DNA from 3 places in the Blautia marasmi genome. Region 1 is predicted to be linked to each of the others. Evidence: riboswitches for the same ligand, from Rfam matches in the RefSeq annotation. Region 1 holds a riboswitch; each other region holds the start of a gene.
The links. A riboswitch is a leader RNA that binds a small molecule or an ion and turns the genes downstream of it on or off. The one in region 1 is predicted to bind ZMP and ZTP.
Positions count from the first base shown of each region.

Region 1 (10,185 bases):
AAGGGCGTCTGTCTTCCCCTGAATTGTTTTAAAACCTGTTGAAAGAGCACTCTGAAAGACGGTACAAAATTATGTACTGTCTGCTCATCTATGTCAGATCCATCTGGCTGAATCATTTGTTTATCTTCATGATCAGCCACATGGGAACCATAACGGTTTCCTTCCACCTGGACATTAGAAAAAACAGCCAGTCCTGTACCTGCCAGCATAAAAAGGGCTGCTGCTAAAATAATAACTTGATATGTAAATTTATTCATGATAATAAAATGTTTTCTCCTAGGCAAAACAAAAAACAGAAAATCTACTCTCTGCTTTTCAAAACTTGCTATTATACCAAATCTCCTTAAATAATGATAATTAGTACAGCGTTGCATAAGTTCCAGTGATATAGCACCCGCTATTTACGCCAGTGCCGGGTTGCCGAAGCTAGTCGTAGGAACCGCTACGCCGTCGCTTCGGCGCCTTGCGCTGACGAAAATATCAGGCACTCTATCACCGAAACTTACGCAATGCTGTACTAGCAGACTTGTGAAACGCTCTCTGAAGGCCATTAGTTTTTTCTCAGTTGTCACGGAATATATAAAACAGCCGGTAAGATCATCTGAGAATATAATACGATATAGTGAATGCGCATGTCCCGTCTGACATACTATCCTACCAGTTTGTTAAGAAATCCTCTCATAAACCATATCCGGTTATCATCTTCTGAGATTAACCATATTATAGACGGTCAGCTTGGCAAAGTCAATTTTTACAAGTGTTTTCCCTCCAACTTTTCGACACGAGCTCCTTTATTATAAGAAAAGTACCGGTCCATCTCAAAAAAGTCAGCGGATCCACAACACCTTAGCCCTTGCTTCCCCCATCCTTGATTTTAACTCTCCAATATGTTATCCTTGTATAAACTTTAAGTTAATGCCAAAAGGAGGTTCAATATGTATAACCATATGCTGGATACCTTTCTAGCGGTTGCTGACTGCGGCAGTTTTACCAAGGCGGCTGCCCACTTGTATATCTCTCCCACCGCTGTTATGAAGCAGATGAACGCCCTGGAAAATCATTTGGATGTAAAATTGGTAGAGCGCACCCCATCCGGCGTCCGTCTGACGGCTGCAGGAACTGTTATTTACCGGGACGCCAAATTCATGATCGACTATTCCCAAAAGTCCCTTGCAAACGCCAAAGCTGCCCTCCATGCAAATGATACTACTTTCTGCATCGGCACCTCTCTTTTAAATCCGGCAAAGCCATTTATGGATCTATGGTATCGGGTGAACAAGGAGTTTCCTGCGTATAAGCTGCATCTGGTTCCTTTTGAAGATGATCATGAAGGGATTTTGACTGAAATTGAACAATTGGGAGAAAAATTCGATTTTCTGATCGGTGTGTGTGATTCCAAAGAATGGCTTTCCCGCTGCAACTTCCTCCCTCTGGGGCGATACCGAAAAATGATCGCCGTATCCAGGGAACACCCATTGGCAGGTAAAGAACAGATCCATATAGAAGATTTATATGGTGAAACATTGATGATGGTTGAGCGGGGAGATTCCGGCGTCAATGACTTTCTGCGCAGCGATTTAGAAAAACACCATCCTCAGATCAGAATAGAGGACACCCCTCCGTTTTATGATTTATCGGTGTTTAACCGCTGCGCAGAAACAGGAAACATTCTCCTCACCATTGAATGCTGGCAGGAAGTCCATCCGGGACTTGTATCTATTCCGGTAAATTGGGATTATAGTATCCCTTATGGTTTGCTGTACAGTTTTGATGCGCCTGATGATGTCTGCAGGTTTGCAGAAACGGTAAAAACTCTCATATAGAGCAAGGCTCTTCCGCTTTATTCCAGCAGACTCCGCACCATCTCCGCATCAAAAACCACTTTTGACAAATGATTCACTTCAATCTGATACAACGCATTGGCTGCCATATGCTCTGCTGCCTGCTCCAGATCACGGATACCGGTAGTGTCCGCATATTTTTCCACAACTGCGTCATAAGCCTCTTCCGTCACAACGCATTCATCTTCCTGCAGACCCATACGTCCCAGGACTTTCGGCAGGGCATACCGGGAGAAAATGATCTTCTTTTCTTCCGCCGTATAATCCGGAATATCAATGACAGCAAAACGCGACATGAGCGGTGCACTGATCTGCTCCTTATCATTGGCTGTGGCTATGGGATATACGCCAACAGTGGGAACCATACATTCAATATAATTGTCTGTAAAGCCCAGGTTATCAAGAAGGGTCAGAAGGACATCTGCCGGATTTCCATTGCCTTTTCCCGAAGAGGCCTTATCCAGTTCGTTGATTATAAAGACAAGGTTGGATTCACCTGCCATAGAAAAAGCCTCCATAATAATTCCCGGCTTTGCATTTGCATAGATACGGGAGCTTCCGGTCAGCTGTTCCGGGTCGTTGATAGAACTCATATCCAGCGTTGTCCAAGGCAGTTTTAATATACGTGCAACCGCATAAGCGATCTGGGATTTTCCCGTTCCGGCAGGTCCCACCAGTAAAATACCGTATGCCGGCAGGGTATGGGTACGGTTGATCTGTATGATTGTCTCCATGATCCGCTGTTTCACCCGCTCCATACCGTAAAGCTCTTCATCCAGAATTCTGCGTGCCTCCTGAGGATCAATAGCCTCAAAATAATTGTTCTTCCACTGGATATTCATCATGATGGAAAGTGCGCGCTGGGCATGGCGCCTCTCCTCCGGGGATACCTCATGGGAACGGGCAACAGCCAGATTTCTCCTTGCCCAAAGGCGGATATTATCCGGCATCGTCTTGCCTGCACAGGTCATGAAGTCCGTAATGCTCTGCAGACTGGTGAGTTTCATACTGTCACCGGTCTCCTCCTGGTCTTCGTCCTCATTCTCCTCCACAGGCGCACTGCCTGCCAATAGTCTTTCTATCATAAACTGCAGAAAACCATCCTCAGCGGAAAGCTTGGTTCCCCCACCGAAAGCGATCTCCCGAATCTTGTAAACCGCATAGCCGTCCTCCCTGTTCTTGCCGGACAGGCGCACATTGATGTGGTTATCACCCAGCCAGTGGATCAGGCTGACAAAGCGGGCATCTATCTGCAGAATATCTGCGCTGACCGTTTTGTCTTCCTCCTTGAATTCAAATGCCGTCTGCTGATTCTGATTGGCAAAGACACCGCAGGAATGGTGCTTCCATTTCCGCTCATGGTTGTCCAGAAGCAGGATGGGCCTGTCCGGGGAGGCTGTATTCTCATTGGAACGAAACACGGTGTATGTACATTGAAACTCACTCTTCTTTTTATTGTCCGAATTGCTGAAATCAAATACTGGCATAATTGCGTACTCCTTTTGTTATATTAGATCCTCACACATACCATGTGATAACTGCTGATACACGTGCTGCCTTACAGTATCACTTCAAACTGCAGGTTCCCTGCAAGTATGTAGTATACCTATTTTTTTATTCTTTTACAAGCTCATTTGTGCTTTGCCGGCACAAAATATTTTTATTTTTTTCTTGACATAGCGCATTTTCTATGGTAATCTATAGAAAGTGTTTTGATAAAGCCTTGATTTCGCATATATCCGTAAGTCATTCTTTTATTAATGATTTACTGCTGTATGCGTTTTTTGTTTTGTAAAATGCATATAAAAATTAGGAGGTATCTTTCATGAATAAAGGTACAGTAAAATGGTTTAACTCAGAAAAAGGTTTCGGATTTATCACAGGGGAAGACGGATCTGATGTATTCGTACATTTCTCAGGGATCAATTGCGATGGTTACAAATCTCTTGAAGACGGCCAGGCCGTAACTTATGATTTAACTCAGGGAAACCGCGGTATGCAGGCTGTTAATGTTTGTGCCGCTTAAGCCGGAATATCATTTCACTATCGTATCAATGCCTGCACACGATCTGCAGTGACAGGCATTGATGCCCTGTATGTTAACTAGTCAGAGCTATGGTTAATATTACAGCTAAGTCGGCGGGGTTTATACATTATTCCTTGCTGGCTCAACCTAAAATCTCATTCAATTTACATATATTTCTATAAAAAATCCCACCCTCATTATTTCCCAATCTCATATATCCTACTGACATTTTTTCAAGACCTGCATATAATAAAAGCAACAAATAATGCTCAGGTACACATATTATGAACAATGATCCCCGAGGCACGATCATCCAGCAAGGTAATGTTATGCGCATAGATAATGCTCTTGTTGAGGATGTGTTTTGTTACGATAACAAGATAGGACATATCCTTGTATCTTACGCGGTCCCCGAAGCAAACCAGACCGTCTCGATACAAAATCTGCGTTTAAACGTGGGAAGGAACACGGTCATCCTGGATACATTCGGCAGGCGTATTGACTCATGCCAGATTCAAAAAGGCATGTGGGTAAATGTTGTGTTCTCTTCACGTATGACCAGAAGTATTCCGCCACAGGCAAATGCTTATCTGATCCTTGTCAAGAGACAGCCCCGCCCACAGACCAGTACCACAACGGGAAGGATCGCTTCTATTGATCTGAGAAACCGATTCCTCTATACAGGTAATCCAAACGATATAAACAGTCAGACCAGATTTGTCATAACTGATGACACGGTCATTTTAAATCGTTCCGGTATTCCGGTAAATCTCCGCTTTCTCCGTCCCGGACAGATGGTCAGGATCACCCACGCAAACTTCCAGACAGCCAGTATCCCACCACAGACCACTGCCTTCCGGATACAGGTAATATAAGAAAAAAAGCTGGCATCTCATACAAAAATGCCAGCTTTTTTCACCATTACATCCAGCAAAGAGAATGCTATGGTATCACAGTACAATCCCCAGCATCTCTATCAGGATTCCCCAGAACACGCCTGTTCCGTATAAGATCCCAATGAGACCCAGGTTTTCTTTCACACCCTTATTGGTCCTGCAGAGCACCAGAATACCTACGCCCGCACCTACCAGTAGTCCCGCCATCATCTGTCCGGCGCCCAGAATGCCGGTCAGGTAGAGTTGGGTGATCACCACAGAGGAGGCACAGTTAGGAATCAATCCTACCAGTGCGGCCAAAAATACACCGACAACCGGTTTTGTGCTGATAAAGTATCCAATCTTGTCACTTCCCACCAATTCCACGCAAAATCCGATCACCAGGGATATGAGAAAGATGAAGACCGTAATCTGAAGCGTGTGTAAAAAAGCCGATCTCATAATGCTGCCGTTCTCACAATGGCAGTGTTCGGATTCGCACAGATCATGGATATCTTTCTCATGATGTTCTCTGTGTATATGATTATGTTCTTCCCGCTCTCTCCTCTTCTTGCCGCCAAAACGCCATAATACATCAATGGCAAACCCGGATACAGCTCCAAGAACAATTTTCAGACCCAGGATCCGCAGGATTGTACCTGCTGCCACAGATTCGGAGATAAAGATAGGAAGCATTTCATCTGAAGTGGAAAGAAAAATAGCCAGCAGAGTTCCCGCTGATATGACGCCTCCGGAGTAAAGGCTGGCTGCGGCCGCTGAGAACCCACACTGGGGAAACGCACCTGCCACACCGCCAATGAGAGGACCAAAATGCCCTGACTTCTGCATGATCTGCTTGGACTTATTCTTTGTTTTATGTTCCAGATATTCCATGACCAGATAAGTCAGGAACAGGAAAGGAATCAGCTTGGCTGTATCCAGCAAAGCATCTAAAATCACGTCAAGTATCATATCACAGCTCCCTTCCGCAGCAGAATATTTATTCGCATTCCAGTTTCTAATAATAGCATAAATGCAGGACAAACTCAACGCCGGATTGTTATTTTTAGCAGATACTCCCAAAATGCAGAGCGACAGCGGAAATCTATCATATCAATTTCCGCTGCCGCTCTTCCTATGCGTTCAGATAGCCTGTATATTCACTTGTATGAAGCAGCCGGTTGGCATTCTCCACCCGCTCTTTCGTGGGAGGGTCAATCCCCTGCAGGGGATAAGGGATACGCATATCCTGCCATTTAAAGACCCCCAGCGTGTGGTATGGCAGCACTTCAAAGCGCTGAACATTGCCCAGGCCTTTTACAAATGCGTCCAGCCGTATCAGATCTTCGTCATAATCGTTCCGTTCCGGCACGAGAACATGGCGAATCCATACCGGCTTGTTGATCTCGGCCAGATATCCGGCCATATCAAGAATGTTTTCGTTGCTGCATCCTGTCAGGATTTTATGCTTTGCGCTGTCAATCTGTTTGATGTCAAGGAGAAGTAAATCCGTAACTTCCATAAGGCGGCTGAATTTATGGAAAAACGGGTCGTGCCTGGAAAACGGATTTCCGGAAGTATCCAGGACCGTATGCACCCCTTCTTCCTTAGCCTTTGTAAAAAGCTCCAGCAAAAAATCCATCTGGAGCAGCGGTTCCCCGCCGCTGACGGTTATTCCGCCTTTCTCTCCCCAGTAGGCTTTATAGCGCAGAGCCTGCCCTAGCAGCTCATCTGCTGACATCATATCCATGGAGCTGGTGCTCCAGGTATCCGGATTGTGGCAGAACTGGCAGCGCATCCTGCAGCCCTGCAGAAAAATCACAAACCGGACCCCCGGCCCGTCCACGGAACCAAAGCTTTCGATCGAATGGATGGAGCCTTTTCTCGAACTAAATGCGCTCATGTGCGGAGCGGGCGATCACGTCAAGCTGCTGCTCGCGTGTCAGATCAATGAATTTAACCGCATAACCGGATACACGGATCGTAAAGTTGGCATACTCCTCTTTTTCCGGATGTTCCATGGCATCCACCAGTTTCTCGATACCAAACACATTCACATTTAAGTGATGTGCTCCCTGGTCAAAGTATCCGTCCAGAATGTGCATCAGATTGTTGATCCTCTCCTCCTCCGAATGTCCGATGGCACCCGGATTGATGGTCTGTGTGTTGGAGATTCCGTCCAGTGCCCACTCATATGGAAGCTTTGCAACAGAGTTCAGGGAAGCCAGAAGGCCGTTTTTCTCTGCACCGTAGCTTGGGTTTGCACCGGGTGAAAGCGGTTCTCCCGCTTTTCTGCCATCCGGCAGCGCGCCTGTTGCTTTTCCGTAAACCACATTGGATGTGATAGTCAGGATGGAGGTGGTCGGCTCGGAATTCCGGTAGGTCGGATATTTTTTCAACTTTTCCAGGAACGTGTGCAGCAGCCATACCGCAATATCATCTGCTCTGTCATCGTCATTACCGTAGCGGGGAAAATCACCCTCTGTCTGGAAGTCCACTGCCACGCCTTCCTCATCCCGCACAACTTTTACCTTGGCGTATTTCACAGCGGACAGGGAATCCACCACATGGGAAAAACCTGCGATCCCTGTTGCAAAAGTTCTGCGCACATCTGTATCGATCAGTGCCATCTCTGCTGCTTCATAGTAATATTTGTCGTGCATATACTGGATCAGGTTCAGGGTATTTACATACAGCCCTGCCAGCCAGTCCATCATAATTTCATATTTGCGGACAAGCTCATCATATTCCAGGTAATCAGATGTGATCGGTTTGTATTCAGGTCCCACCTGAACCCTTGACTTCTCATCCATGCCGCCGTTGATGGCATATAAGAGGCATTTTGCCAGGTTTGCACGGGCACCGAAGAACTGCATTTCTTTTCCTGTCTGGGTGGCTGATACACAGCAGCAGATGGAATAGTCATCTCCCCATACCGGCCGCATCACATCGTCATTTTCGTACTGGATAGAACTGGTCTCCACAGAGATAAATGCAGCATATTTCTTAAAGTTTACAGGCAGTCTTGATGAGTAGAGAACCGTCAGATTCGGTTCCGGTGCAGGCCCCATGTTCTCCAATGTGTGGAGGATTCTGTAATCTGTCTTTGTGACCATGGAACGGCCGTCCTGACCCATGCCTGCCACCTCCACGGTAGCCCATACCGGGTCTCCGGAGAAAAGCTGGTTGTAAGAAGGAACACGGGCAAACTTGACCATTCGCAGCTTCATGATAAAATGGTCTACCAGCTCCTGTGCTTCTTTTTCTGTCAGTGTACCGTTTTCCAGATCTCTCTGCATGTAAATATCCAGGAAAGTCCCCACACGGCCCACACTCATGGCTGCACCGTTCTGTGTCTTGATGGCAGCCAAATACCCGAAATACAGCCACTGAACTGCTTCTTTAGCGTTCTGTGCCGGTTCTGAGATGTCATATCCATAGCTCATAGCCATTTTTTTCATATCGGCAAGGGCACGGTACTGCATGGAAATCTCTTCTCTCTGACGTATGATCTCATCTGTCATGATACCGCAGCCGCAGTTATCGTAATCTTCTTTTTTCTTTTCCATCAGGAAATCAACACCGTAAAGCGCCACTCTTCTGTAGTCACCCACAATACGGCCACGGCCATACGTGTCCGGAAGTCCTGTGATGATCTTGTTATGACGGGCTTTTTTCATCTCCGGTGTGTACGCATCAAAGACACCCTGATTATGCGTTTTATGATATTCTGTAAAGATTTTATGAAGCTCCGGGGCCGGTGTATAGCCATTGGATGTACAAGAATCCTCTGCCATTTTAATACCGCCATAAGGCATAAATGCCCGTTTCAGTGGTTTGTCGGTCTGAAGCCCTACTACCTTTTCCAGGTCTTTTAATTCTTCACTGATGTAGCCCGGCCCATGGGAAGTCAGTGAGGATACGATCTCCGTATCCATATCCAGAACGCCGCCTTTTGCACGTTCCTCTTTCTGCAGTTTTGACAGTGCAGACCAGAGTTTTTCCGTTGCTTCGGTGGGGCCTTCCAGGAACTCCTGATTTCCTTCATACGGTTCGTAGTTGTGCTGGATAAAGTCACGTGTATTGACCTCTTCCTTCCAGATTCTACCTTTAAATCCATCCCATTGTTTGAAGTTATTCATCTTTGCAAGTCCTCCTTCTAAGACAATAATTGCGTAGAAGCTGCCTTTAGACCGGACCGGATATATTAAAAAAAGCCGGTCCTATCCAGACAACTTCTGCCCAGACGGTCGGCTAAATCAACGTTATACTCCCTGTGGTTCATTCCACTTCCGCCAGTCATATAACATCTGTAGTATAAAGCATTTTTTTAAGAATTGTCAATAAAAGGAACGAATCTTTTATGTTCTTTTTAGTAAACATATTATAAAAAATATTACAGATTACCGAAACGGATAGCCATTTGCAAAAGGAGGTAATCTGTACATATGGTTCAATGGTCCGCTGCCCTTTCCCAGATCAAGCCCGTCCTCAAGCGCACCGGTTAGGTAATTCTTGGCATTCTTTACGCTTCTTTCCAGAGGGTATCCTGCAGCAAGACTACAGGCAATGGCGGAAGACAAGGTGCATCCCGTTCCGTGTGTATTGGGATTTTCTATCCGCTTTGACGAAAACCAAGTACATCTGCCCTTCTCATATAAAAGATCATCCGCTCCATCTTTCAAATGGCCGCCTTTTATTAGAACCGCACCGGGGCCATACTGTGCTATTTTTTCTGCAGCCCGTTCCATATCCTTGGGGCTGCCCACAGAAAAACCACAGAGCGCTTCCGCTTCCATAAGATTTGGTGTCACCACTGCTGCCAGAGGGAAAAGTTCCTCTTTCAGCGCTTCAGAGGCATCCTTCGATATGAGTCTGCTGCCGCTTGTGGATATCATGACCGGGTCTAATACCACATCCTGTGCCCGGTATTTTTTCAGCCTTCCGGCAATTTCCCGTATGATCTTTTCGTTGGAGACCATACCGATTTTCACTGCATCCGGACGGATATCTGTGAAAATGCAGTCCATCTGTTTACCCACAAATTCCGCGTCACACTCCTGTATCCCATATACACCTGTTGTATTCTGCGCCGTGAGTGCCGTGATCACACTCATGGCGTACATCTTATGGACTGTTATGGTCTTAATATCCGCCTGGATTCCGGCTCCTCCGCTGCAGTCTGATCCGGCAATCGTCAATACTTTTTTCACATTTTCCGCCCCCAATCTTCCCATTTTTCAAGATAGATATCTGCCAGTCTAAGCAATTTTTCTCTGTCTTTTTCAGAATAAAGATCACGTATGACTGCCAGTAAAAATCCGGCTTTTTTCGCTGTTTCTGCTGCAAAATATGCATCTTCCAGCACTAATGTCTCTTCTTTTTTTGTACCGATGATCCCCATCGCCTGCTCATATATCCGTGGATTTCTTTTACCGGCTCC
Region 1 is NZ_OIWX01000001.1:5,065,095-5,075,279, reverse strand. Features, by position in the region: gene C6P39_RS22170 (hypothetical protein) at 1-257, opposite strand, end outside; gene C6P39_RS22165 (LysR family transcriptional regulator) at 936-1,823, shown strand; gene C6P39_RS22160 (AAA family ATPase) at 1,841-3,328, opposite strand; gene C6P39_RS22155 (cold-shock protein) at 3,667-3,867, shown strand; gene C6P39_RS22150 (hypothetical protein) at 4,152-4,742, shown strand; gene C6P39_RS22145 (putative manganese transporter) at 4,818-5,714, opposite strand; gene pflA (pyruvate formate-lyase-activating protein) at 5,878-6,645, opposite strand; gene pflB (formate C-acetyltransferase) at 6,632-8,884, opposite strand; ZMP/ZTP riboswitch at 8,976-9,055, opposite strand; gene thiD (bifunctional hydroxymethylpyrimidine kinase/phosphomethylpyrimidine kinase) at 9,146-9,955, opposite strand; gene C6P39_RS22125 (HAD family hydrolase) at 9,952-10,185, opposite strand, start outside.

Region 2 (10,185 bases), 3.7 Mb from region 1:
CATCCCCCTCCAACGGCAGGGTGATCAGAACGGCTGCACGTATGGCAGATGCCTTTCACGGTGCCTTTACGGCCCTGTATGTACAGACATCCCACGATAAAAATCTGCCGGATACGGATAAGAAGATCTTGAGGGAAAATATGGAGCTGGCTGAAAAACTGGGGGCCAGGGTCATCACCATGTATGGGGATGATGTGGTTCAGCAGATCGCGGAATATGCCAGAATGGCCGGGGTGTCAAAAATCGTACTGGGCCGGACAAAATGGATAGGAGGTCTTTCATTTTCCAGAGTCAGCTTTGCCGACAGGCTCACAGCCCTGGGCTCTAATCCTGATATTTATATTATCCCCTCCATGGAAGAAAATACGGGGACAGCGGGATTCAGGATCAGGCACGGCAGCACAGGATTTACATTGAAAGACAGCCTGAAAACAGTGGGAGTGCTGGTTGCCTCAACGGGAATCGGTGGCTGGATGTACAGTCATGGGATTTCAGAGGTCAATATCATCATGCTGTATATTTTGGGAGTGGTGCTTACTGCCATGTGGACAGAGAGTAAGGCATACAGTCTGGTAAGCTCTTTTATCAGTGTGTTTACCTTTAATTTTTTCTTTACTCTTCCCAGGTATTCCCTGAAAGCTTACGGACCGGAATATCCCGTTACATTTATTATTATGTTCCTTGTGGCATTCCTCATATCCACTCTTACCACCAGGGTGAAGGAACAGGCACACCAGGCGGCGGAGAAGGCTTACCGCACGGAAATTCTGCTGGAAACCAGCCAGAAGCTGCAGAAGGCCAGGGATGTTTCACAGATCATCTCAGAGACTATGGTGCAGATGGAGAAAATGCTGGGCCGTATGGTCATTTTCTATATGCCCGATGAAACGGGCAGTCTGGTACCGCGGACAGATAACCGGGAGATGAGGGACGCAGAGCCGTATATCAATGAGAAAGAACTGGAAGTGGTCTCCTGGGTATACCAGAACAATAAACATGCCGGTGCCACAACAGATACGCTGCCCGAGGCAAAATGCCTGTATCTGGCTGTCAGGGGCAGAAAAGAAGCGCTGGCAGTGGCTGGGATCGTTATTGGGGCCGAGGAACTCACTGCCTTTGAGAGAAGCCTGCTCCTTGCCATGCTGAATGAATGTGCTCTGGCACTTGAAAAGCAGAGGCTGGATGAGGAGAAAAAAGAGGTGGAGATGAATGCCAGGCAGGAACGGCTGCGGGCAAATCTGCTTCGTGCCATATCCCATGACCTGCGCACGCCGCTGACCGGTATTTCCGGAAATGCCAGTGTGCTGCTCAACAGCGGTGCTCAGATGGAGGAAGCGCAGAGGCATAAGATCTACGGGGATATTTATGATGATGCCATCTGGCTGATCAATCTGGTAGAGAATCTGCTGTCGGTCACCAGAATCGAGAACGGTGCCATGAATCTGAAACGACAGACGGAACTTTTGGATGATGTGATCAACGAGGCCATGCACCATCTGGACAGAAAAAGCGGAGAACACAGGATCACTGTGAAGCAGGATGATGAATTTCTAATGGCAAAGATGGATACTAGACTGATCGTGCAGGTGTTTATTAACATGATTGATAATGCCATTAAATATACGCCACCCGGATCGGAGATTAAGGTCCACGTGTTTCAAAAGGATGGATTTGTGTGGACGGAAATTGCAGACAATGGAAAAGGTGTGGCGGATGAAGAGAAAGATAAGCTGTTTCAGATGTTTTATACAGCGGAGAACCAGAAGGGGGACGGCAGGCGCGGACTGGGCCTGGGACTTGCCCTCTGTAAATCTATTATAAATGCACACGGCGGAGAGATCGGGGTAAGGGATAACAAGCCCCGGGGAAGTGTTTTTTATTTCACATTGCCGGCAGAGGAGGTTGTGATACATGAATAAACCATTGATACTTATTGTGGAGGATGATAAGGCAGTCAGAAACCTGATGGCAACCACACTGGATATGCAGGAATACAGATACCACATGGCGAAAAACGGGGCGCAGGCCCTGATGGAGGCTGTGTCTCAGCGGCCGGATGTCATCATCCTGGATCTGGGGCTGCCGGATATGGATGGTGTGGATCTGATCAAAAAGGTGCGATCCTGGTCAAATGTTCCTATTATTGTGGTGAGTGCCAGAAGCGAGGATGCAGATAAGGTAAATGCGCTGGATGCGGGGGCAGATGATTACCTGACGAAGCCATTCAGCGTGGAGGAACTGCTGGCAAGGCTGCGGGCAAGTCTCCGCAGGGCTATGTATCAGAGCAGCGGGGGTGTGGAGGATAACGCTGTTTTTGAGAATGGGGATCTGAAGATTGATTATGCTTCGGGATGTGTATTTATCAGGGATGAGGAGATCCATTTGACGCCTATTGAGTATAAGCTGCTGTGTCTTTTGGCTAAGAATGTGGGGAGGGTGCTGACACATAATTTTATACTGAATGAAGTGTGGGGAAATGTGATGCAGAGTGACGTGCCTTCCCTGCGGGTGTTTATGGCGACGCTTAGGAAGAAGATTGAGGAGGAGCCTTCGGAGCCTAGGTATATTCAGACGCATATTGGGATTGGGTATCGGATGATAAAGAGGGAGTAGTGTTCATTGTTCATTAAAAACACCGTGACCGGCAGTCTTCTCCCGGTACTGCGGCTTCGGGCTTTAAGAAAGTCTAAATGCGAAACGGCCAAAGATTGACAGAACCGCGGCGAACCGATGTAAAATCTGATGATTTTACATCTCATCACCGCTTAAAATTGGGTTTTGTGAACCCAATTTTATCTGCCAATCTTTGGCCGTTTCGCATTAAGACTTCCTAAAAGCCCTGCGCAACGCAGTACCGGGAGAAGACTGCCGGCCACGGTGTTTTTAATGGGATTCAGGTGTTGGCGGGGAAGATGGGGCGGTGCGTTGTAGTGTCAGGAAGAAGATGGGGCGGTGCGTTGTAGCGTCAGGAAGAAGATGGGGCGGTGCGTTGTAGTGTCAGGAAGAAGATAGGGCAGTGCGTTGTAGCGTCAGGAAGAAGATGGGGCGGTGCGTTGGAGTGTTGGGAAGAAGAGGGAGAAAAAGAAGCCGCGGGGCGGCTTCAGAATTGGGAGTAGAGGAAGGGGGGAGCAGTGGAGAGGTTGGCGGTCATGAAGTAGAGGTAAAGGAGCATGAGGAGGGCGTAGAAGGAGAGGACTTGGAGGAGGAAGCGGGTTTTGGGATTTTTTTTAAGGTTCTTTATAAAAGTTGTAAAGGCTTTCATTGATCAGTACCCATCCTTTCCGTCCGATGTGGACTTGGTCTTCAAAGAAGTATTTGGTGTATTCGTCGGCTGAAAAATCGGCAAGCTCGGCGTTGTAGGTTTCGGCCAGGCTTTGGATGTTGGAATAGTAGGTTTCTCTGGCGGTCTGGGGGAAGCCGGTGTAGTCGTAGTAATAGCCGTTTACAGGCAGGACTACAAGTAATGGCTTGATGTCCATGTCACGGCAGACATTCAGGAAACAGCGGAGGTCATCGTACTCCGGGGAGGAACCGTAGCCGTGGATGGCTTTTTTGTTGCAGTCTTTCTTTTTGGAAAGGCGCGGTTTTAGTTTTTTGTAGTTTTTGTCATCTATGTAGAACTGGTTTTCCTGATAGCGGGCACCGTCTTCTTCGGCTTTGGAAAGCCATTTGGTCCAGTTGATGGAAAGATTGCCGGCGGGTGGACTTGGCTTTTTGGCGGTTAGGTCAAAGAGAAGGGGGACCGTTATTTTTTCTTTCTCGTTCAGGAAGCTCTGCCAGGCGTTGGCTATGAGAGTGTCCTCGCTTGTTGCGGTCTTGGTGTTCCATACACGTTCGTAGGTGGTCAGACGGTTCTGGGTTTTGGGGTCGTCTTTCAGAAGGGTGTGGGTGCGGTCTATGATGTACTGTTTTGTCTCTTTTGAAAGGGTCTCGTTCTGCAGCATACCCATGTAGTCATTTTCCGAGAAACGGGATGCAAAGGCCTGGGGCAGGACACCCGTTTTTCGGAACCACTGTGGGGATAGGAACAGAACGGCTTTTTTCTGCCCCTCCCCTAAAGCGCTGAGGGCAATGGCATGGCTCAGGGACTGGTAATAGCCCGCGCCTATGAGCATGGGCTGAAAGTCACTGTCAGCAAACATGGATGAGGGATGGTAGGGGGTGTCCTGTCCGTGCATGAACTCGGAAGAGCCGAATACCAGAAGGCTGTGGGAGTTCAGGTTTTGTTTTATGGTTTCGCGGGATCGTGTTTTGGTCTCATTGGCCCATGTGGAAAATGTATGGGAGTCCGGGATTTTCTTGTCACGGACAGTCAGATGAATGCCTGCCGCAGTGACAAGGAATAGTACGAAAGCCGTGAAAAATGCAGTCAGTCTTTTCATGTTTCTTGCGCCTGCCTTTCCTGGGTCAGCATTTGGATCTCACGAGAGCCAGAATTTTCTCCGGGGTATCCATCTCATCTCTGGTGACTTCTGAGGGGGCAATGACAACGCTGCATTCCTCCTCAAGACCGGCGAGGAGTTCGGCAAATCCCAGAGAGTCCAGAAGACCGGATTGGAAAAGTTCGGTTTTTAAGTCTTCTTTTACAATGTCATCCTCACAGATTTCTGCTAATAGATCTAAAATTTTTTCTTCCATTTTTCATTTCTCCTTTTTAAGTATCATTGATGGTCACCGGGCAGCGTGTTTGCTGCGTATAGGTGCCGATGCTGGATATCAGGCGGTTAAAAGCTCCAGAAATTTTCCGGAGAAGATAAAGAAGCCGAATATCACCAGGTTTATGGTAAGCAGCCAGGAGACTGCTTTGTATAGTCTTTGGTTTTTGTGTTTTTTGTAGAAGCCTGATTTTTTCTGGTAGACCTCTGTTGCTGACAGCAGTATACCGTGGTAGAGTCCGTAGAGGATGTAAGAGGGCGTGACGCCGTGCCATAATCCCATGACGCCCATATTGACAATAAATCCGGCGCAGGCTCTGTTCAGGCGGGTGGAGAACCATTTTTTCTTTGAGCATTTCATAATGAAACGGGTGAATAGGAAATCACGGAACCAGTGGGACAGGGTTATGTGCCAGCGGTCCCAGAATTCTTTTATATCCAGGCTTTTGAAAGGCGCCCGGAAGTTGTCAGGCAGCCTTACGCCCAGAATATATGCGGTTCCCACTGCCATAAGGGAATATCCTGCAAAATCAAAGAACAGGTAGAAACCGTACAGCCAGGCATACCCGGCGGCGAAATACCAGGGGGCGCCGCGCTGCCCCATGGACTGTTCACATATGGTGAGCAGTGTGTAGAGCTGAGTGCCCAGCGCCAGTTTGTAGACCAGGCCCAAAAGAAGTTTAAAAATGCCTTCTCCCAGCATTTCCAGGTATTCCGCCCTCGGTATGGTGCGCTCCCAGTCATCGTGAAAACGGCGGCTCCGGTCAATGGGTCCGGAGCTGATGGAGGGGAAGAAAAGGAGGAATCCTGAAAATTCCAGGAGTGGAATCTCCTCAATGATTCCGTCGTAAATCTCTATGACCATCTGAATGCTGCGGAAACTCATATAAGAAATGCCCGTGAATCCGAAAATGTTCATGTGAAACAAGGGCGATAGTTTACATAATATCAGTGGCAGCAGCATGGCTGCCAGAAACAGATAATACTGTTTTTCATTCCTGCCGTTTTTTCTGCGGACAGCCGCATAGCCGCGTACCACCAGGTAAGACCATGCGTAAAACAAAAGCAGGTAGAGGAACTGCCTGGGACTGTGGCCGAAAACCAGGACGATAAATACAAGGGAGACAGCCAGGGTGTAGTGGCCCATCTTTTTTTCCATGATGCCCAGAATGACGGCGGGTATCAGGAAGAGAAAAAGGCAGACAAAGAAGGAAAGCCCTTCGTAAAAACTCAAAGAACCAGGTCTCCCAGAGCTTTTCTGTCAACTTTTCCGTTTCCGGTCATGGGAAGACGGTCCATGAATACGAGTTTCTTAGGTATCATGTATTCCGGAAGGAATGTGCGCAGTCCCTCTTTCAAAGTTTCTGCGTAATTGCGCTCCGGCGCCGTCATGCCGGGGCAGACCAGATAGGCACTGATGCTTTTGACACGCCCCTCCCTCGTGTTTGGGAGTACGGCGGCTTTTTCTATCTGAGGGAGGCGGAGAAGATTATTTTCAATATCCTCCAGCTCAATTCTGTATCCGTGCAGCTTGATCTGCAGGTCTATGCGTCCGCAGTAATAGAGCATTCCGTCTTTCAGATACCCTTTGTCACCTGTGCGGTATGCCTGCTTGATGATGCCCTTATTGGTATACGGGTAAAAGCGGCTCTTGGTCTGTGTGGGATTCTGATAGTAGCCGGGGCTTACCGTATCACCTATGATCATTATCTCCCCTTTTTCCCCTTCCGGGAGTACACTGCCGTCCGGACCGCAGATCTGCAGCAGAGTGCCAGGTTTTGCCCTGCCCACAGGGAGAGGAGAAGGGCTGGCTGCCAGTTCCGGGGTTATCTCCACCTGGGTGACTGCCACGGTGGATTCGGTGGGGCCGTATGTATTCATGACTTTGGCATCAGGAAAGCGTTCCAGGAGCTTTCGGGCTGTCCGGTTCGTAAGGGTTTCCCCGCAGAATAAAAACAGACCAAGGTCAGGCAGGCAGGCCTGGGCAAAGGCTGGGTCTGACAGGCACACATCCGCAAAGGACGGTGTGGAGACCATAATGGATGCCCCGGAGCATTTCAGGGAATCCAGCAGTCTCCGGTAATCCTTCTGCACATCTTTTGTCAGACACCAGAGCGTTCCGCCCACTGCCAGACAGGTGTACAGATCCATAACAGATAAATCAAAGGAGAAGGGGGCCTGATTCAGAAACACCTTTCCCTTTTTGGCATTGGTTGGAGTTCCAAGGGTGATGGACCAGTCCAGAAAATTGCTTAGATTGGTTTCCGTGATGGCAACTCCTTTTGGGGTACCGGTGCTTCCGGAAGTAAATATGATATAGAAAACATCATCCCCGGAAACCGGCTTTGGTCTGCCGGTTTCCAGACAGCCATTCATACAGGATAGATCCGTATGCACGATAATATCAATATCCTCCAGGGATAGTGTACGTTTGTCCCTGCATTCAGCCCGCAGAGGAGAGAGGGATAAAAAGACAGGTGAATCAAGGGCGTCCAGGATCATTTCCGCACGGGAATCCGGTACGGAGGTGTCAATGGGGCAGTAGGCCCGGCCCGATTTCACACATGCCAGGAAGGATACAAGCATCAGGGGATGTTTGTGCCCGTACACTGCGATGGGGGAACGGTTCTGTCCGCATAGCTGCTCAAGATGGCAGGCCAGGCGGGAAGAATATAACTCCAGCTCCCCGTAAGTAACAGACAAGCCGTCACAGCAGATGGCTGTTCTTTCCGGGCAGATGGAGGCATACTCAGATATCTGGTTCAATATATTCATAAAAATCACCTCAGTTTCGACATTTTTCTTACCTTTTCATTACATCATAAAATTTAAAAGAAATTGCAGGCTCAATTTAAAAGAAATTCTAAAGAAAACCTTTCGATTCATTAAGAATCAATCCCTTGTTTCCTAGCTGTGCAGTGACAAAAATTCTACATCCAATGTATTTTTTATGAATAATTATGCCGCGGTACTTGCGTAAAGCAGGCAAAACGAATATAATTCACAGTAGAATAAAACGGACAAGGAGAACATATATGAATAAGAATTTTGATGTTATCGCGCTGGGCGAGCTTTTGATCGACTTTACGGAGAACGGTGTGAGCGGACAGGGAAATCCCATCTTCGAGGCAAATCCGGGCGGGGCGCCGTGTAATGTGCTGGCTATGCTGAATAACCTTGGAAAAACTACATCTTTTCTGGGGGTTGTGGGAAAGGACCAGTTCGGTACATCCCTGAGAAGTACACTGAACAGCCTGGGTATTGACACCAGCCATCTGTATGAGAACGAGGAGGTCCACACAACACTGGCATTTGTCCATACGTTTGAGGACGGGGACAGGGACTTTGCGTTTTACAGAAATCCCGGTGCGGATATGATGCTGAATGTTGAGCAGATCGATGAAGCATACATAAGATCAGCCAGGGCATTCCACTTCGGAACACTGTCCATGACCCATGAAGGGGTGCGCAAAGCCACTGCCAAAGCCATTGATGTTGCAAAGGAGGCCGGACTTCTCATCTCTTTTGATCCGAACCTGCGTCCCCCTCTGTGGAGCAGCATGGAGCTTGCAAAAGAACAGATCGCCTACGGCCTCTCAAAATGTGATTTGCTGAAAATTTCAGAGGAGGAGCTGGAATTCATGACCGGAACCAAGGATGTGAAGGAAGGCGCCCATATGCTGCTTGCACAGTATCCTAATCTGAAGCTGATGAATGTAACCATGGGAAAAGAAGGGAGCACTGCGTTCCATGAGGGCAGAGAAGTGTTCCATGCGCCGTTTTTACAGGAGAATACAATCGAGACAACAGGGGCCGGGGATACCTTCGGCGCATGTGCGCTGAATTATGTGCTGGAGCACGGAATGGAAGGCCTTACAGAGGAACAGCTCTATGAAATGCTGGAATTCTCCAATGGTGCCTCCTCTCTTATTACTACAAAGAAGGGCGCCCTCCGTGTTATGCCTAAAAAAGAAGAGGTATTAGCGTTTATCGCTGGAAAATAGAGTAAAATTGTCGAAATATTGTTGTGAATTTTTAATATAATACAGCATTGACAGTAATCGGAAATTGTGATAAATTATAGACATAACAAAATAATAGTTTTGATTTCTGACGGATTACAATGTGGAGCACCACAGTGAAGTCAAAATGTAAGTGAGAGCCGACCGTCTGGGCAACGTTTGTAATTGTGTAATTGACAAATGTTGCCCTTTTTTTTCAAAGAGGTTCATACATAGACAGTGGTGGCAGGCAGAAGACAAAGCTATTGCTATGAAAAGGAGGGTATTAACATGGGATTCAAATCAGACATCGAAATCGCACAGGAGTGCACAATGGAGCCAATTACAAAGATTGCAGAAAAAGCAGGTATTGATGACAAATATCTGGAGCAGTACGGTAAGTACAAAGCTAAAATTGACTACAATCTGTTAAAAGAATCTGATAAACCGAACGGAAAACTGGTTCTGGTTACCGCTATCAACCCGACACCTGCCGGTGAAGGAAAGACCACAACAACAGTAGGTCTGGCTGACGGCCTTCAGAAATTAGGAAAAAATGTAATGGTAGCGCTCCGTGAACCATCCCTGGGACCGGTATTCGGTGTAAAAGGTGGTGCCGCAGGCGGCGGATATGCACAGGTAGTTCCAATGGAAGATATCAACCTGCATTTTACAGGTGATTTCCATGCGATCGGTGCAGCGAACAATCTGCTGGCAGCAATGCTGGATAATCACATTTATCAGGGCAACGACCTGAACATTGACCCAAGAAAGATTACCTGGAGAAGATGCGTGGACATGAATGACCGCCAGCTTCGTTTTGTAGTTGATGGTCTTGGCGGAAAGACAAACGGCTGTCCGAGAGAAGATGGATACGATATCACAGTTGCTTCCGAGATCATGGCTGTTCTGTGTCTGGCAAAAGACATTACAGACCTGAAGGAGAGACTGGGAAGGATCATCGTTGGTTATACATATGGCAAGGTTTCCGAGCAGAAACCTGTTACAGCTCATGATTTACATGCAGAAGGTGCTATGTGTGCACTGCTGAAAGATGCTCTGAAACCAAACCTGGTTCAGACTCTGGAGCATGTACCTGCAATCGTTCACGGCGGACCGTTCGCTAATATCGCTCATGGATGTAACTCAGTCATTGCTACCAAGATGGCACTGAAATTAGGTGACTATGCTATCACAGAAGCAGGATTCGGCGCGGACTTAGGTGCAGAGAAATTCCTGGATATCAAGTGCCGTATGGCTGGCCTGACACCGAGCGCAGTTGTTATCGTAGCGACTGTACGTGCCCTGAAATACAACGGCGGCGTACCGAAAGCAGACTTAAATAACGAGAACCTGGAAGCTCTGGAGAAAGGTCTTCCGAACTTACTGAAACATGTAAGCAATATCACAAATGTTTACAAACTTCCGTGTGTTGTTGCGATCAACGCATTCCCGACCGATACCAAGGCAGAGCTTGACCTGGTAGAAGCAAAATGTAAAGAACTGGGCGTAAATGTTGCACTTTCCGA
Region 2 is NZ_OIWX01000001.1:1,375,257-1,385,441, reverse strand. Features, by position in the region: gene C6P39_RS06185 (sensor histidine kinase) at 1-1,919, shown strand, start outside; gene C6P39_RS06180 (response regulator) at 1,912-2,613, shown strand; gene dltD (D-alanyl-lipoteichoic acid biosynthesis protein DltD) at 3,228-4,382, opposite strand; gene dltC (D-alanine--poly(phosphoribitol) ligase subunit DltC) at 4,408-4,638, opposite strand; gene dltB (D-alanyl-lipoteichoic acid biosynthesis protein DltB) at 4,717-5,889, opposite strand; gene dltA (D-alanine--poly(phosphoribitol) ligase subunit DltA) at 5,886-7,430, opposite strand; gene C6P39_RS06150 (carbohydrate kinase family protein) at 7,691-8,659, shown strand; ZMP/ZTP riboswitch at 8,752-8,838, shown strand; gene C6P39_RS06145 (formate--tetrahydrofolate ligase) at 8,948-10,185, shown strand, end outside.
Region 2: another riboswitch for ZMP and ZTP. It lies ahead of C6P39_RS06145 (formate--tetrahydrofolate ligase); the one in region 1 lies ahead of pflB (formate C-acetyltransferase).

Region 3 (10,185 bases), 1.2 Mb from region 1:
TATCATCCGGGACAGCAATACGGCATCCCGGAATGTGGCAGGGAGAAACGGCATGAAAAAGGCAGGTTCCTTTGTTAAGTATTACTATGGGATCCATATGCCCCATGACTTGTTCCGCATCACTAGAGAAGAATACGAGGCAATGGAGAAATAAGAGATGAAAAATGTATTATGTTATGGAGATTCTAATACCCATGGATATGACGGTGTGACCGGAAACCGTTTCCCATGGGGAGTGCGCTGGACCAGTCTGGTGCAGGAGGCCCTGAGGGAGGAAGGGGTACGGATCATCGAGGAAGGCCAGAATGGGAGGACAACGGTTTGGGATGATCCCATTGAAGGCACGAAAAATGGTCTGCAATACCTGATCCCCTGCCTGGAAAGCCACAGTCCCCTGGATGTGGTGGTATTAATGCTTGGGACAAATGATATGAAACAGAGGTTTTCCCTGACTGCCGCCGATGTGGCCGCAGGGGCGGAAAAACTGGTTAAAACCATAAAGATGTATTTTCGTGAAGATCGTGAGCCTATGCCGGAAATTTTGCTGATATCCCCTTTAAAGATCAGAGAAGAAATTATAAGTCACAAATTTTCGCCCATGTTCGGCGGGGAGCGTGCAGTGAGAATATCAAATGAGCTGGCCGGTTATTACAGAGAGGCGGCCAGGCAGCAGGGCTGCGCTTTTTTGGATGCCGCGGCAGTGACACTGCCCTGTGCGGAGGATTCCGTCCATCTGGATCCGGAGGGGCACAGAGCGCTTGCCGGGGCTGTAACAGAAAAATTGAGGGAGATCCTCCGGGAAAGGAAGTAAGGGATTTGAATAATTTAGGAAGAAATGACGCGTGCTGGTGCGGAAGCGGAAAAAAATATAAGAAATGCCATGGACCTTTTGATGATAAGCTGAACCATCTGCAGTCCCAGGGCAGGATCGTACCGAAGCGTGAAATCATTAAGACGGCAGAACAGATCGCGGGTATCAAAAAAAGCGCTGAGATCAATGTTGCCATATTGGATTATGTTGCGGAACATATCAAAGAGGGGATTTCCACAGCCGAGATTGACCGCTGGGTATATGACATCACCACAAAGGCCAATGCCGTGCCGGCACCCCTTAATTATGAGGGATTTCCAAACAGTGTCTGCACCTCCATCAACAACCAGGTGTGCCACGGCATTCCGTCGGAGGAGATCGTACTTATGGAGGGGGATATCATCAATGTGGATGTATCCACGATCCTGAACGGATATTATTCTGATTCCTCCAGAATGTTCTGTATCGGTGATGTGGGACAGGAGAAAGAGCGTCTCGTGCAGGTTACAAAGGAATGTGTGGAGAAAGGGCTTAAGCAGGTAAGACCCTGGGGATTTCTGGGGGATATGAGTCAGGCAGTCCATGAACATGCAGAGAAAAACGGCTACAGTGTGGTGAAGGAGATTGGAGGCCACGGTATTGGGCTGGAGTTCCATGAAGACCCGTGGGTGGGGTACATTGGCAGGGCTGGCACCGGTATGGTCATGGCGCCGGGGCTGCTGTTTACTATAGAACCCATGGTGAATATGGGGGCCAGTGAGATCTTTATTGATGAGGATGACGGGTGGACGGTTTATACAGAGGATGGACTGCCTTCCGCACAGTGGGAGATCATGGTCCTTGTGACCGAAAACGGCCCGGAGGTCCTGGCATGGTAAAGACAGCCGGAAAACGGGTGAAAATTTATCAATGGACCGAGAACGGACTGGATATCCAGGTGACGAAAAAAGCCATTCGCAATATGTATCTGCGTGTGGGGGCGGACGGAAGTATCCGGGTTTCCGCGCCTCTTAAAATGCCGGAGTGCGATATCAGAAGATTTATCCGGGAGAGAATGGATTGGATAGAGGAACATCGGAAGAAGAAGGGCCAAAACCTGCCCCCCTGGGAAATATACGAAGGTCAGGATCGGGAGGCAAAAAAACAGGAATGCAGAATGCGTCTTGAAAAAATACTGCCCCGTGTCATACAGGAGTGCGAACAGAAAGTGGGAGTCCACGCAGAGGAGTGGCGTCTGAGGGATATGAAAACCAGATGGGGAACCTGCAATGTGGAAAAAAAGAGGATCTGGCTCAATGTCTGGCTGGCGGAATATCCGGAAGAGTGTCTGGAATATGTGGTCACTCACGAACTGGTGCATCTTCTGGAGCGGGGGCACAACGGGATTTTTTACGGATATATGGATGTGTTCTATCCTCGGTGGAAAGATGTGAAAACCCGCTTAAACAGCGGGGTGCAACCGTAAGTTTACATGGAATTATTCAAAAGCAGCAGAAAATTGGCACAGCAGGCGGTCTCCTATGCGGAATTGCTTATATTGTGCTGGGACAGAAAAAATAGAAAAATGGAGGAAGACACATGAGTCTGGCAATTGCGACACTGAAGAAGGGGGAAGGACGTTCCCTGAAAGCGGGAGGTCCGTGGATATACGATAATGAGGTGGCCAGTATCCTGGGAAGTTTTGAGAATGGGGATATGGTGATGGTACACGATTTTGACGGTTATCCCCTGGGAAGAGGGTTTATCAACACCAACTCCAAGATCAGGATCCGCATGATGACACGAAGATCAGAGCAGGAGATAGATGAGGGATTTCTGCGAAAACGGGTGAGGGATGCCTGGGAGTACAGGAAAAAGACAGTGGATACCGGCAGCTGCCGTGTGATCTTCGGTGAGGCGGATTTTCTGCCCGGACTTGTTGTGGATAAATTTTCTGATATTTTGGTGGTGCAGTCCCTGGCGCTGGGGATTGACAGGCTGAAAGGGAAGATCCTGGAGCTTTTGAAGGAGGAGATGGCGCAGGACGGCGTAGTCATCCGCGGCGTTTACGAGCGCAGTGACGCCAAAGTGAGAAGGCAGGAAGGGATGGAGCTTGTCAAAGGGTTTATGGGGGAACCTTTTGATACCAAAGTGGAGATTTGTGAGAATGGAGTAAAATATCTGGTTGATGTGGAGGATGGTCAGAAGACCGGTTTTTTCCTGGATCAGAAGTATAACAGGCTGGCGATTCAGAGATTATGCAAAGGAGCAAAGGTGCTGGATTGTTTTACACACACAGGGTCATTTGCTTTGAATGCAGGGATCGCAGGTGCAAAGAGTGTGTTGGGAGTGGATGCTTCCGAACTGGCAGTGGAGCAGGCCAGGGAAAATGCCGCGCTGAACGGGCTGTCAGAGACAGTGAAATTTGTGTGTGAGGATGTGTTTGAGCTGCTTCCCAAGCTGGAGGAAGAGGGGAAGAAGTTCGATGTGGTGATACTGGACCCGCCGGCGTTTACCAAGTCCCGGAATTCTGTTAAGAATGCGGTGAAAGGGTATCGGGAGATCAATCTGCGGGCTATGAAGCTGGTGAAGGACGGGGGGTTTTTGGCGACTTGTTCCTGTTCGCATTTTATGTCTTATGAGATGTTTACACAGACCATCGGGCAGGCCGCAAGGAATGTGCATAAGAGGCTGCGGCAGGTGGAGTATCGGACGCAGGCAGCGGATCATCCCATACTTTGGGCGGCGGAGGAGTCTTATTATCTGAAGTTTTATATTTTTCAGGTGTGTGAAGGGTAGGAGGGAAAAAGAGGATGGACGGCAAGGGAAGCAAAGGACCGGGGGAAGGAAGAGTTATCCAGTCCTCTGTATCCCTTGCCTGGTATTGGCCGGTTTGTGAAGGGAGGGTGGTGATTTAGAATGCGTATAGGAATTTTTTGATAAAAATTGTCAAAAAGCGTTGACAAGGGGAAGATTACGTGATAATGTTTAAATTGCTTATATGACTGACGGAAGTGGAATAAACCACAGGGAGTATAAGCGTAGGAAGCCGACCGTCTGGGCAAGTATGTTCAGAGTGTGGGCTTTTTTTGTTGTTATGTTTTATTAGGGTAAAGTTGCCGATGGATTGGCAGCAGATGATTATGGTCAAAATGAGAAGGAGAAGGAATTCATGAAAATGTTATCACTTGAGAATGAATTGAGAGAAAATGCATACCCTGGAAGGGGAATTGTTATTGGTAAGTCTGAGGATGGTACAAAGGCAGTTACGGCATATTTTATCATGGGCAGAAGTGAGAACAGCAGGAACCGTGTGTTCGTGGAAGAGGGAGAGGGTATCCGCACCCAGGCATTTGACCCGTCTAAGCTGACTGATCCCAGCTTGATCATATATGCACCGGTACGTGTGATTGGCAATAAGACAATTGTAACGAACGGTGACCAGACCGATACGGTCTATGAAGGTATGGAGAAGGGGATCTCTTTTGAGCAGTCCTTAAGAACTCGTGAGTTTGAGCCGGACGGCCCTAACTATACACCGAGAATCTCCGGTATTATGCAGGTGGAGAATGGAGCATACCATTATGCCATGTCTATTCTGAAGAGCAGCAACGGAAGTCCTGAGGGATGTAACCGTTATACATTCACTTATGAAAATCCGACAGCCGGGGAAGGACATTTTATCCACACTTATATGCATGACGGCAATCCGCTGCCAAGTTTTGAGGGAGAACCGAAACTGGTAGGAATCCCAAATGACATTGATGGGTTTACAAAGAATGTTTGGGAGAGCCTGAATGAGGACAATAAAGTGTCTCTGTTTGTGCGGTTTATTGATATTGAAACCGGAAAGTATGAGACAAGGATCATAAATAAAAACAAATAAGTAAGAAGCATAGAGGAGAACAGGAATATGAAAGAATTAGCGTTAAAGTACGGATGTAATCCGAACCAGAAACCTTCCAGAATTTATGTTGCTGACGGCAGCGAGCTTCCTATTGAAGTTCTCAGCGGCAAGCCGGGATATATTAATTTCCTGGATGCTTTTAATGGCTGGCAGTTGGTGAAAGAACTGAAAAAGGCTACCGGACTTCCGGCTGCAACTTCTTTTAAACATGTATCACCGGCAGGCGCGGCAGTTGGGATTCCCATGTCAGATGTACTGAAAAAGATTTACTGGGTGGATGATATGGGTGAATTATCACCGCTGGCATGTGCTTATGCAAGAGCAAGGGGCGCTGACAGAATGTCCTCTTTTGGTGACTTTATTTCCCTGTCTGATGTGTGTGATAAAGACACAGCTATGCTGATCAAGAGAGAAGTTTCCGATGGTGTGATCGCTCCGGGATATACAGAGGAAGCACTGGAAATACTGAAACAGAAGAAAAACGGCAATTATAATGTGATCCAGATCGACCCGGATTATCAGCCGGCTCCGCTGGAACATAAAGAAGTGTTCGGCATCACATTTGAGCAGGGAAGACAGGAACTTCCTATTGACGATGCGCTGCTTTCCAATATTGTGACAGAGAATAAAGAAATCCCGGCAAACGCGCTGATGGATCTGAAGATATCTCTGATCACACTGAAATATACACAGTCTAATTCCGTCTGTTTCGTAAAAGACGGACAGGCGATCGGTATCGGCGCAGGCCAGCAGTCACGTGTACACTGTACCCGTCTGGCAGGCCAGAAGGCTGATAACTGGTGGCTGAGACAGTGCCCGAAGGTGCTGGATCTGCCTTTTATCGACGGTATCCGCCGTGCTGACAGAGATAATGCCATTGATGTTTACATCGGTGAGGAATACATGGATGTTCTGGCTGATGGGGCCTGGGAAAAGATTTTCAAAGAGAAACCGGAAGTGTTCACACGTGAGGAAAAACGTGCATGGCTTGACAAACTGACGGATGTCACATTAGGCTCTGATGCATTCTTCCCGTTCTCAGACAATATCGAGCGCGCCAACAAGAGCGGCGTTAAATATATCGCAGAGCCGGGCGGCTCCGTACGCGATGATGCAGTGATCGAGTGCTGCAATAAGTACAATATGGCGATGGCATTTACAGGCATACGTCTGTTCCATCACTAAATAATTTCGCCTCCGCTTTGGGCAGAGATAGGACCGGGTTTCCGGTTTTATCCCTGCCTTTATTTTATTGTCAGCGGGGAAGCCGGGGATTTTTTGGGGAGGAATAGGTGGGGATGTCCGCCTGGGTCTGACAGCATGGGAATATGATAAATCAAAGTTACTGTTCACAGGCCACTGTACCGGGAGGCGTTTTCATGCCAGAAGCATGAAAATCCCGAGGCAGCCAGCGCCATATGGGGCAGAATGCTCCATATCTGTGCATCGTGAAGCGTGTTACCGGACACGGAGTGAACAGTAACAAATCAAAGAAATTTGAAGGAAAAAGACATGAATTTCACTTGTAGTCTATACGGTTCTGACTTATAATGAAGTCACATAATGCACAATCACAAGAGGAGGAAAACAAGAGATGGAAGGCATGATGAAAGTAGCAATAATGACGGATATCCAGAAGATGGATTTTGAAGAAAGACCCATCCCGCAGCCAAAGGACGACGAAGTTTTGGTAAAGCTGGATTATGTGGGAATCTGCGGCTCGGACCTGCACTATTATGAGACAGGGGCTATCGGGGATTATGTGGTAAAACCACCATTCGTACTGGGCCATGAGCCGGGCGGCGTTGTAGTGGAAGTGGGCAGAGAGGTAAAGCATCTGCAGGTTGGTGACCGTGTGGCTTTGGAGCCGGGAAAGACCTGCGGACAGTGCGAATTTTGTAAAGAGGGCAAGTATAATCTCTGCCCGGATGTAGTATTTTTCGCAACTCCGCCGGTTGACGGTGTGTTCCAGGAATACGTGGCACATGAGGCGAATCTCTGCTTCAAGCTTCCGGACAATGTAAGTACTCTGGAGGGCGCGCTGATCGAGCCTCTGGCAGTTGGATTCCACGCCGCGATCCAGGGAGACGCCCATCTGGGACAGAAGGCAGTAGTCGTGGGTGCAGGCTGCATTGGCCTTGTTTCCATGATGGCATTGAAGGCCAGAGGTGTCAGCGAAGTTTACGTTGTTGACGTGATGGACAAACGTCTGGAAAAGGCCATGGAGCTGGGAGCTACAGGCGTTATCAATGGCATGAAAGAGGATGTTGTAGAGAAAGTAAAAGAACTGACCGGCGGCAGGGGAACGGATCTGGTGATTGAGACTGCAGGCGCAGAAGTGACATCCAGACAGGCAATTCTCATGGCCAGAAAAGGCTCTACCATTGTATTTGTGGGATACAGCAGGACAGGGGAAGTAACACTGCCTATGAGCATTGCCCTTGACAAGGAGCTGACCTTTAAGACCGTGTTCCGCTATCGTCATATTTATCCTATGGCGATCCAGGCTGTTGCGGATGGCAAGATCAATCTGAAGGGAATCGTGACGGATGAATTTCCGCTGGATGAGGCGGATAAGGCGATGGAGTTCTCTATGAAGAATAAGGCGGATATTGTTAAGGCTGTTATTAAGATCCATGAGTAATAAAATAGTCAACAGATATATGTTTTTCTGATTTAAGTGCTTCTTACGGCAAAGTGTAGATAAGAGCAGAGTTAATACAGTGTGAAAGCATATAAAGCGAGTGGCATGTTGGCCGCTGCATTTAGGAAACCTAGGTGCAGCGGTCTTTTTGCGTTGTGAATTCACGGTACAAAGGTAAAAAAGTAGGATATTCCTTGGAAATCGAAAAAACCATGTGAAACATATGAAACAAAAATGAAACAAATGAAACAATATTGACATTTTACACAGCTGTTTTTATAATGAGTCTCATAAAGTTAGTTGAAAAGCACAAGGAAAATGTGGAAAAATTTGGTTAAAAGCATATATTGCACAAAAGAGAGGTGATGAAAATGGGGCAACCATAAGAGATGTAGCAAAAAAAGCAGGAGTATCACCGGCTACTGTTTCAAGATATTTTCACGGAAAGAACATTGTGACAACAGAAGCTGCAAAGAGAATTGAAGAAGCTGTCCGGGAACTTGCATATACACCTGTGTATAAACAAAAAAATCCCGGTGTCATAGCTGTTCTGATACCGAACCTGAAGCTGGCATATTTCAGTGAGGTGTTGAAAGAACTGCTGGAAGCTGTGCCAAGATACGGATACAGAATGGTATTTATCCCTGTTATGGAACGGGGGGAGGCGTACAAACAGTTTTTTAAAGAGCTGGACATCACGGGAGTCATTTATCTGGAGGAAAATGCAGACCAGGATATGCTGAATTACATAGCTGCAAAAAATATCAAGACGGTTATGTTCGGGGCTATCAGTGCTGACAAGAGATGTAAGATGATTCATATCAACGATTTGGCAGCCGCACATGAAGGGGCCAGATTTCTGCTTGATCTGCAGCACGAACAGATACTGATCTTATCCGATCATCCTAAGAGCATCAGTTCCGGATTTCAGCGTATTACAGGTTGTAAGAGAGCTTTTGAAGAATACGGTCTGGAGTTTGATGAAAATAAAGTGAAGTATGGGGAATTGACATATGACAGCGGTTACCGGATGACAGCGCAGGCGATCAGAGAGGGAGTATCATTTACTGCTGCCTTTGCATTCAGCGATGAAGCAGCGCTGGGAGTAATTAGTGCATTATCTGAAGTGGGGCTGAAAGTCCCGGAGGACGTATCTGTGATGGGATTTGATGGAATCAGTTTATCCAGACAGGTGACACCAAAACTGACTACGATCAGCCAGCCTATTAAAAAAATGATAGAACAGACTTTGGATACGTTCCAGAATCAGAAAAAGGAGGAAAATATAGAAATTACATTGCCCTATCGGCTGGAACAGGGAGATACCTGTATTATCAACCGGAAATGTAAAGCAATAACAAAGGAAACTATAAAAGAGAATAAAAACACGGAAAGATGAAAGGTATGGAGGTACAAAATGAAAAAAAGAATGTGTATGATGCTGGCACTCTTAATGGTAGGTTCTCTGGCGGCCTGTGGGAACTCCCAGACAGATGCAGGTAAAGACGAGGCAAAAAAGGAAAACAGCTCAGAGAAGACAAAAATATCATTTGCCCTTTGGGATGAAGTGCAGAAACCGGTATTTGATGAGATTGTGGAGAAATTCGAGACGGAAAATCCGGATATTGATGTGGAACTACAGCTGACGCCGTGGTCACAGTATTGGACCAAGCTGGATGCAGCCATGGGTTCTGACAGTGCAGCAGATGTGTTCTGGATGAATACATATCTTCCAAAATACGCGGAGGCCGGTGTTTTGGAACCATTGGACGAATATATTGAGAAGGACAAGATAAATATGGATGACTATGTAAGTGTTGTAAAAGATGCTTACAATTACAACGACGTACAATATTGTATGCCGAAAGGAATGGACACCGTACAGGTCTTCTATAACAAAGGTATTTTTGAGAAATACGGTGTGGAGGAACCGCAGGCAGGGTGGACCTGGGAAGATATGAAGGGTCTGGCAGGACAGTTAAAATCTAAGATTGAAGAAGCAGGCTCCGATGAATATCCGATTTTGATGGAACTGGATCCGCAGCCATCTTTCTTTAATTTTATCAACCAGTCAGGAGGTTATGTTCTGAGTGATGATATGAAGAAGGCAGGATTTGACCAGGAAGGAACCATAAAGGCATATACAGATATGGTGTCGCTTATGGATGAAAACCTGATGCCCGGAAGTGAAGTGCTCTCCGATACAAAGGGAACAGATCTGTTTCTGTCCCAGAAGGGAGCGATCCTTTTTATGGGCTCCTGGAAAACGGCAGTCATCGATGAGGCAAGCTTTGCAGAACAGGTGGGAACCATTGCCATGCCCGCAAAGGAAAGCGGAAATCAGAGTGTCATCGGCGGTCTTGGCTATGCGGTGAATTCCAGCAGCAAAAATAAAGATGCAGCTTGGAAACTGGTGAAATATCTGGCAGGAGAGGAATCCAATAAAATGCAGGCAGAGGCAAAGATCGATGTCCCTGCACTGATCAGTGCACAGCAGTATTACAAAGCAGAACATGTGGATGTAAATGTGATATTTGATGTGGCAGAGACAGGATTTCCTTTCCCAACGTCATCCAGTGTGGCAGAATGGCTTCCCACTGTAAATGAAATCTCAGCAAAGATATTTGCAAAGGAATTGACTCCGGAAGAAGGATGTAAACAGATGCAGGAAGCAACACAGAGCGCTTTGGACAGCGAATCATAAAAAGGAGTGGAAGTGCTGCACAGGACTGATCCTGCAGCACTTCCGTTTTTAAAAATGACAGGAGAGGGTGTTTGATGAAAAGACAGAAAAAAGGTTCCCTGAGGCGCCGGGAGATAAGGACAGGATACCTGATGATCGCG
Region 3 is NZ_OIWX01000001.1:3,898,638-3,908,822, forward strand. Features, by position in the region: gene C6P39_RS16860 (GNAT family N-acetyltransferase) at 1-154, shown strand, start outside; gene C6P39_RS16865 (SGNH/GDSL hydrolase family protein) at 158-811, shown strand; gene C6P39_RS16870 (methionyl aminopeptidase) at 817-1,689, shown strand; gene C6P39_RS16875 (M48 family metallopeptidase) at 1,683-2,276, shown strand; gene C6P39_RS16880 (class I SAM-dependent rRNA methyltransferase) at 2,390-3,589, shown strand; ZMP/ZTP riboswitch at 3,782-3,860, shown strand; gene C6P39_RS16885 (IMP cyclohydrolase) at 3,963-4,676, shown strand; gene C6P39_RS16890 (phosphoribosylaminoimidazolecarboxamide formyltransferase) at 4,704-5,882, shown strand; gene C6P39_RS16895 (NAD(P)-dependent alcohol dehydrogenase) at 6,292-7,341, shown strand; gene C6P39_RS16900 (LacI family DNA-binding transcriptional regulator) at 7,688-8,740, shown strand; gene C6P39_RS16905 (ABC transporter substrate-binding protein) at 8,759-10,045, shown strand; gene C6P39_RS16910 (carbohydrate ABC transporter permease) at 10,120-10,185, shown strand, end outside.
Region 3: another riboswitch for ZMP and ZTP. It lies ahead of C6P39_RS16885 (IMP cyclohydrolase); the one in region 1 lies ahead of pflB (formate C-acetyltransferase).